DNA from 2 places in the Roseateles sp. P2_H4 genome. Region 2 is predicted to be linked to the other one. Evidence: predicted binding sites of a transcription regulator. Region 2 holds the regulator's gene; the other holds the start of a gene.
What was found. The regulator LexA, encoded in region 2, represses DNA repair genes until DNA is damaged. The targets are predictions, from matches to a motif close to ACTGTATNNNNATACAGT.
Positions count from the first base shown of each region.

Region 1 (3,550 bases), on a different contig from region 2:
CCCTTGCAGGTCATGTAGCCGATCTTGTCGAGCTGCTGGGTGGGCATGGCGCGCAGCAGCGGGTACAGCGTGCCCAGGGTCTTGCCGATGCCGGTGGGTGCCTGGGCCAGCAGATGGCGGCCATTGGCGGCGACGCGGTAGACGGCTTCGGCCAGCAGGCGCTGGCCCGGGCGCAGCTCGCCCTTGGGGAAGGGCAGGGTGGCGAGGCCCGCGTCGCGTTGGCCGCGGTGCTCGGCCTCCTGCTGCGCCCAGGCCTCGAACTGGCGGCAGCGTGCCTCGAAGGCGGCCTGCAGGCTTGCGGCCGTGACCGTCTCGCGCAGCACGGTTTCGTTCTGCGTGTCGGCATCCACGTAGACCAGAGCCAGCTCGATCTCCGGCAGTTCGCGGTCGGCGCAAATCAGCGCGCCATAGGTTTCGAGCTGGGCCCAGTGCAGCGCTCGGCGGTTCTCGGGGATGAGATCGACGGGGCCGCGGATGGTCTTGATTTCCTCCAGACGGTTCACGTCCGCCTCGTAGCCATCGGCCCGGCCGCGCACGCGCAGATTGCCGTGGACGGCCTCCAGCGGCAGCTCGATCTCGTAACCCGGCGAGCGCCGCGCCAGCACGGCCATCTGGCCGGCCTGGCCCTCCAGCGCGGTGGCCGAGGGCGTGAAGCGGCGGTCCAGGTCGCCGCGCTTGGCGGTGAACTCGCAGAGGCTGCGGACCGAGACGGTGTAGGTCCAGTCGCTCAAAACAGACTCAGGTTGTCGGGCGCAGGCTGGAGCTCGGCGCGCGCCGCTGCGGGCGCGGCCTGCACTTCGCTGGCGTGCACGAGGTTGCCGATGCGCACGCCCATCAGCCGCAGGCGCTTGTCGAACTTGACGCGCTTGAGGCAGAGCCCAACCGCGTGGCGGATGTCGGTGGCGCTGGTGATGGGCAGTTTCAGCGTCTGGTCGCGCGTGACGGTCACGAAACCCTCGAAGCGCAGCTTGATGCCCACCGTCTTGCCGGCGTAGTGCTTGCGGGCGAGGTCGCGGGCGAGGCTTTCGCAGAGCTCGTCCATGATGCCGCCGAGCAGGACCTTGTCATGCACGGCGCTCAGGTCGCGCTCGAAGGTGGTCTCGCGGCTGATGGAGACGGGCTCGCTGTGGGTGACGACGGCGCGGTTGTCGAGGCCGTGCGAGGCCGCATGCAGCCAGGCGCCGTAGCTGCCGCCGAACTGCTCGATGAGCCAGGCGGGGTCGGCGGCGGCGATATCGCCGACACTCTCCAGGCCCAGCTTGATGAGCTTTTCGCCGGCCTTGGGACCGATGCCGTTGATCTTGCGCACGCCCAGCGGCCAGACGCGGCTGGGGATGTCGTCCATCGTCAGCACGCTGATGCCGTCGGGCTTGTCCAACTCGCTGGCGATCTTGCTGAGCAGTTTGTTGGGCGTGACGCCGATGGAGCAGGTCAGGCCGGTGGCGCGGCCGACCGAGTTCTTGATCTCGCGGGCCACCGCCTTCACGCCGCCCAGCGGGTCGTGGCCGACGGCATCGCGCACGCCGGGCACGTCGGTCAGGTCGATGTAGATCTCGTCGATGCCGCGGTCCTCGATGACGGGTGCGACCTCGGCGACGGCGGCCTTGAAGAGGCGCGAGTACTTGCGGTAGCTGTCGAAGTCGGCCGGCAGCAGGATGGCGTCGGGCGCGCGCAGGGCCGCCTTCATCAGGCCCATGGCCGAGAACACGCCGAGGTCGCGGGCGGCATAGGTGCTGGTGGTGACGACGCCGCGGCCGGTGTAGTCGCGCAGCTTGGAATAGCGCCAGGAGCCGTCTTGCAACTGCTGCGGTGCATCGGCCCGCCGGCCACCGATGACGACCGGCAAGCCCCTGAGCTGCGGATAGCGCAGCAGCTCGACGGACGCGTAGAAGGCGTCCATGTCGAGGTGGGCGATCCAGCGAGGGGGCTGCTGCATGTCAGCGGTGCACGGCCGCCCGAAACCGCTGGCGCGCCCCCGCGGGGGGCAGCGAGCGGATGCGAGCGTGGGGGGTGTTCATTCCCTGGATTGTCACTGGGAATAAAGACAGGGTCTGGCAGCATCGGCAGAATGCGCCGGATCTCAAGGGAAAGAGGCCCGATGCGCGTCCTGCTGCTGCTTTGCACCTGCCTTGTCTGGCTCTCGCTGGCCGGCTGTGCCGGCGCACCGCTGAACACGCCCAAGAACCGGCCGGCCGTGGCCGAGCCGGTGGCGCGCGAGCCGCAGAGCGCCGTCAGCGAGACCATCGTGGCCCTGAGCTTCTCGGGCGGTGGCCTGCGCGCGGCGGCCTTCTCCTACGGCGTGCTGGAGGGCTTGCGCGACCAGCCCTCGGCCGCTGGCCACAACCTGCTGGACGACGTGAGTTTCATCACCAGCGTGTCGGGCGGCTCCATCACGGCGGCTTACTTCGGCCTGCATGGCACCGAGGGCATGCGGGACTTCCGCGACAAGGTGCTGATGCGCGATGGCGAGGCCGGCCTGCGCTTCAGCCTGCTCAACCCCAACAACCTGCGCCGACTGTTCGCCGGCGGCCTGAACGACCGCAGCAACTTCAGCGACTGGCTGGAGCGCGACGTGTTCCAGGGTGCGACGTTCGCGGACATGTTCCGCCACCAGAAGCCGGTCATCTGGATCAACGCGAGCAACGCCCAGTACCGGTTGGCCTTCCCCTTCCACGAACGGGCCTTCGACGCCATCTGCAGCGACCTCGCCAGCTTCCCGGTGTCGGAGGCCGTCGCCGCGTCCATGGCGGTGCCGCTGTTCTTCGCGCCGGTGGTGCTGGAGAAGTTTCCCGAGTCCTGCCAGAAGCCCATGCCCGCCAACCTGGGCCGTGTGCCAGGCCCCGAGCGCGACGACCAGCACCGGCTGCGCCTGGCGCTGCTGCGGGCGCTGAAGGACTTCCGCGACAGCAAGACGGGCCGCTACATCAAGCTGGTGGACGGCGGTATCACGGACAACCTGGGCCTCGTCAGCATCCTGCAAAGTCGCATCCTGCTGAACACGCCCTACGGCCCGATCAGCGAGCACGACGCGGCGAACGTGCGGCGCATGCTGTTCGTCGTGGTCGACGCGGGCCAGGGCCCGAGCGGCGACTTCGGCCGCGAGGTGGCGGGGCCCTCTGGCCTGGACGTGGCGACGGCCGCCGTGGACACGGCCATCGAGAGCACGATGCGCATGAGCTATTCCTATTTCGTGCCCATGGTGCGCAACTGGGAGCGTGACATCGTGACCTGGCGCTGCTCACTGCCCGATGAACGCAAGGCCGCGCTGCGTGCCTGGAACCCTGACTGGCGCTGCGAGGACATCAAGTTCGTCGTCACGCAGATCAGCTTCGCCGACCTGCCCGAGGCCGAGGAGATGGCGCTCAACGCCATCCCGACGCGGCTCAAGCTGCCGGCCGAGCAGATTGACAGGCTCATCGCCGCCGGGCGTCAGGCCGTGGCGGCGGATGCGGGTGTGAAGCGCTTTTCTACGGCCGTTCAGCGGGGCGACTGACTGTCAACCCCGTATCTGATCGACTTGCGAGCGGTTTTCCTGACGGGTCATTTCAGC
Region 1 is NZ_JBFUFR010000003.1:170,754-174,303, forward strand. Features, by position in the region: gene AC1DW3_RS03645 (ATP-dependent DNA helicase) at 1-731, opposite strand, end outside; gene AC1DW3_RS03650 (DNA polymerase Y family protein) at 728-1,936, opposite strand; gene AC1DW3_RS03655 (patatin-like phospholipase family protein) at 2,099-3,493, shown strand.
Region 1: AC1DW3_RS03650 (DNA polymerase Y family protein) is a predicted target of LexA. The motif match lies at 2,032-2,049, and genes of this name have one in related genera.

Region 2 (3,550 bases):
CTGGGCGACGGCTCGCCCGGCTCCAAGGCCGTGGTCAAGCAGCTCATCAAGATCGACCTGACCGGCGCGACCGACGTCAGCGGCATCGCCGACCTGCGCACCCAGCCCGGCACGGCCATCGTCGGCACCCGCTTCCTCGACATCAAGGCCGCGATGAACGCCGCCGGCCTCTCCGATGCCATGGTGCCGTCCAAGCTCGAAGGCATCGCTTTCGGCGAAGACGTCATGGTCAATGGCAAGTCGATGCACACGCTGTACCTGTCCAACGACAACGACTTCCTGGGCAACGTGTTGCCCAACGGCAGCGCCACGCCGGTGGCCTACGGCAACCAGTTCTACGTCTTCGCCTTCGAGGGCAATCTGGTCAACCAGGCCATCGCCGCCGTGCCGGAGCCCAGCCAGGTCGCGATGCTGCTCGCCGGCCTCGGCGCCATGGGCTTCATCGCCCGCCGCCGCCGCGGCTGATCAGCCTTCGGCGAGCAGGGCCAGGATCATCTCTATCCTGGCCTTGACCGGACTGAGCGCACCCGCGCTGGGCAGCAGGCCGGGCAGATCCATGACCGGGCCGGCATCGCAGCGCGTGCTGCGCCACACCTTGACGCCCCCCGCCTGAGCTTCGCGCAGGGCCGCATCCAGGCCGCGACTCAAGGTGCCGTTGCCGGTGCCCGCGGCGATCAAGCCGTCGACGCCGCTCGCCCACAGGGCACGCACGACAGTGCCGTCGGCACCCGCATGGTTCATGACGATCTCGACGCGCGGCCAGCGCTCGGCAGGCGCTGCGATACGCGCCAGGCCCTGGGCCTCGCACACCGGCCAGCGGCCCAACTGGCGCACGCTGCCCTCCTCCACCCGCGCCACCACGGCCCCATCGACCGACTCGAAGGTGTCGACGCGATAGCTGTGCGTCTTGCGCACCTGGACCGCGTCATGCACGCGGCCGGCGAAGGCCACGACGACACCGCGGGCATCCGGCGTCGCGGCCACCTGCACGGCGTCGAAAAGATTCTGCGGGCCGTCCGGTGCCAGCGCCGTGGCCGGACGCATCGCTGCCGTCAGCACGACGGGCTTGGCGGGTGACAGCACACGGTGCAGGAAATAGGCCGTCTCCTCCAGCGTGTCGGTGCCGTGGGTGATGACGATGCCGGCGACCTCGGGCCGGTCGAGCTGTTGCTGCACGGCCGTGGCCAGCCGCTGCCAGGTCGCGAAATCCATGTCCTTGCTGTCCAGCTGGGCCAATTGCTGCGCTTCCAGCTTCTGCCCCGACAGCGCCGGAACTGCCGCCAGCAAATCCTCGACGCTCAGTTGCGCGGCCGTGTAGCCGACCCCGTCGCTGGCGGTTTTCGCAGTGCCGGCAATCGTGCCGCCGGTGCCCAGAATGACGATCAGACGATCAAGGGTTTGCAATTTCTTGGATTCCTGGATGAAAATACAGGTGCTGGACAAATTTCCAGCCACTCAAAAGGCCGCCCGTGCAAGACCGTCCCAAGCTTACCGCCCGACAGCAGCAGATCTTCGACCTGGTGCGCAACGCGATCGAAAGCACCGGCTCGCCGCCCACCCGCGCGGAGATCGCCGCCGAACTGGGTTTCAAGTCCGCCAACGCGGCCGAGGAACATCTGCAGGCCCTGGCCCGCAAGGGCATGCTGGAACTCATCGGCGGCACCTCGCGCGGCATCCGCTTGAAATCGGACATCCTCAACGCCGTCAACCGCGCCCGCCAGTTCAGCCTGCCCATCCCCAGTCTCGCTCAGCTGACACTGCCCCTGATCGGCCGTGTGGCTGCCGGCGCCCCCATCCTCGCGCAGGAGCATGTCGAGCAGACCTACACCGTCGAGCCCGGCCTGTTCGCCAGGAAGCCCGACTACCTGCTCAAGGTCAAGGGCATGAGCATGAAGGACATCGGCATCCTCGACGGCGACCTGCTCGCCGTGCAGTCGGCCAAGGAAGCCCGCAACGGCCAGATCGTCGTGGCACGAGTGGGCGAAGAGGTCACGGTCAAGCGCTTCAAGCGCGGGCCTGAGGGCATCCAGCTGCTGCCCGAGAACGCCGATTTCGAGCCCATCCTCGTCAATGAACACAGCGAGAGCTTCAGCATCGAAGGGCTGGCCGTTGGCCTGATCCGAGGACAAGGCTTCAACTGATTTCAAACGGGGGTTCAATTCCCCCCGGCGCGCTCGAAATGAAAAAGGCCCGTGTCACCGACACGGGCCTTTTTGCTTGGATGGTGGAGCCGGGGGGAATTGAACCCCCGTCCGCAAGCCATCACCGGGCAGATCTACATGCTTAGCCGGCTGATTTGAATCTCACGGTCAACTCGCGCAGTGGCACGCTAGCTTTTCCGCCAGTCACTTGATCTCACGCCCCACCGAGTGACCCGGTGCGACGCCAGCCGATGTGAGTGACTTCTCAGCCTTGCCCCTTGCGGAACTCAGCCCGGCCCATCGGCCTGCCGTTGAGAAGCTCATCCGCAATTAAGCGGCGAGTGCGAACGTAGAGTCGTTTGCAGTTACTGTGTTTCCAGATGTATTTACGAGGTGACTGGTCCTCGGCATGCCCTACTCCGGATCCGCACCCACGTCGAAACCAAGTCGGCCCCAGAGAACCCCTATCTTAGGCCAGTCCGAGTCGCTTCAAGAGCTCGCCGGGCGCTGACAGCTCCAGGTCGGCTCTCCAATGACGAAATTCGCCGCCGTGGCCGAGATAGCCCCAGGTTGCTGCGGCCGTCGCCATGCCGGCCGCACGCCCGGCCAGGATGTCGCGTTCGTCGTCGCCGACATAGAGACAGGACTCGGCTGCCACGTTCAGGCGGCGTGCGGCCTCCAGCAACGGCGCGGGGTGAGGCTTGGTGTGGCCGGTCGTGTCGCCGCCGACGATGGCACCGGCCGATAGGCCCAATGCCGTGGCCAGCGGCAAGGCAAAGCGTTCGGCCTTGTTGGTGACGATGCCCCAGGCCAGGCCGGCTGCGGTTAACGCAGCGAGTTCGGTTTCGACGCCGGCAAAGGCTTGCGTACTGTCGTACATCAGCGCTTCGTAGCGGTCCAGGAACTCGCGCTTGAGTTCGTCATAGTCTGGCTGACCAGGCGCGGAACCGAAGGCCTGGCCGAGCATGCCGCGTGCGCCAGAGCCGCCGTGCGGCCGGTATTGGGCCAAGGGCAGCGCAGCAAGGCCGCGTTCGGCGCGCATCGCGTTGGCTGCCGCTGCGAGGTCGGCGGCGCTGTCGATCAGCGTGCCGTCCAGGTCGAACAGGACGGCACGCAGATGCGACCAGTGTGCAGCGAGCTTCAAGCGGGGCGGCGGCAGGCCAGCAGATAGTTCACGTCGGTATCGCTCCCCAGGCTGTAGCGCTGCGTCAGCGGGTTGTAGCTCAGGCCACGGCTGCCTTGCAGCTCCAGGCCGGCGTCACGGCAGAACTGGGCCAGCTCGGACGGCTTCAGGAAGCGCGCGTATTCATGCGTGCCCTTGGGCAGCATGTTGAGCACGTACTCGGCCCCGACGATGGCGAGCAGGAAGGACTTGACGTTGCGGTTCAAGGTCGACAGGAAGACCCAGC
Region 2 is NZ_JBFUFR010000006.1:108,163-111,712, forward strand. Features, by position in the region: gene AC1DW3_RS06590 (esterase-like activity of phytase family protein) at 1-465, shown strand, start outside; gene AC1DW3_RS06595 (asparaginase) at 466-1,404, opposite strand; gene lexA (transcriptional repressor LexA) at 1,470-2,141, shown strand; RNA gene ssrA (transfer-messenger RNA) at 2,223-2,596, opposite strand; gene gph (phosphoglycolate phosphatase) at 2,611-3,285, opposite strand; gene ubiG (bifunctional 2-polyprenyl-6-hydroxyphenol methylase/3-demethylubiquinol 3-O-methyltransferase UbiG) at 3,282-3,550, opposite strand, start outside.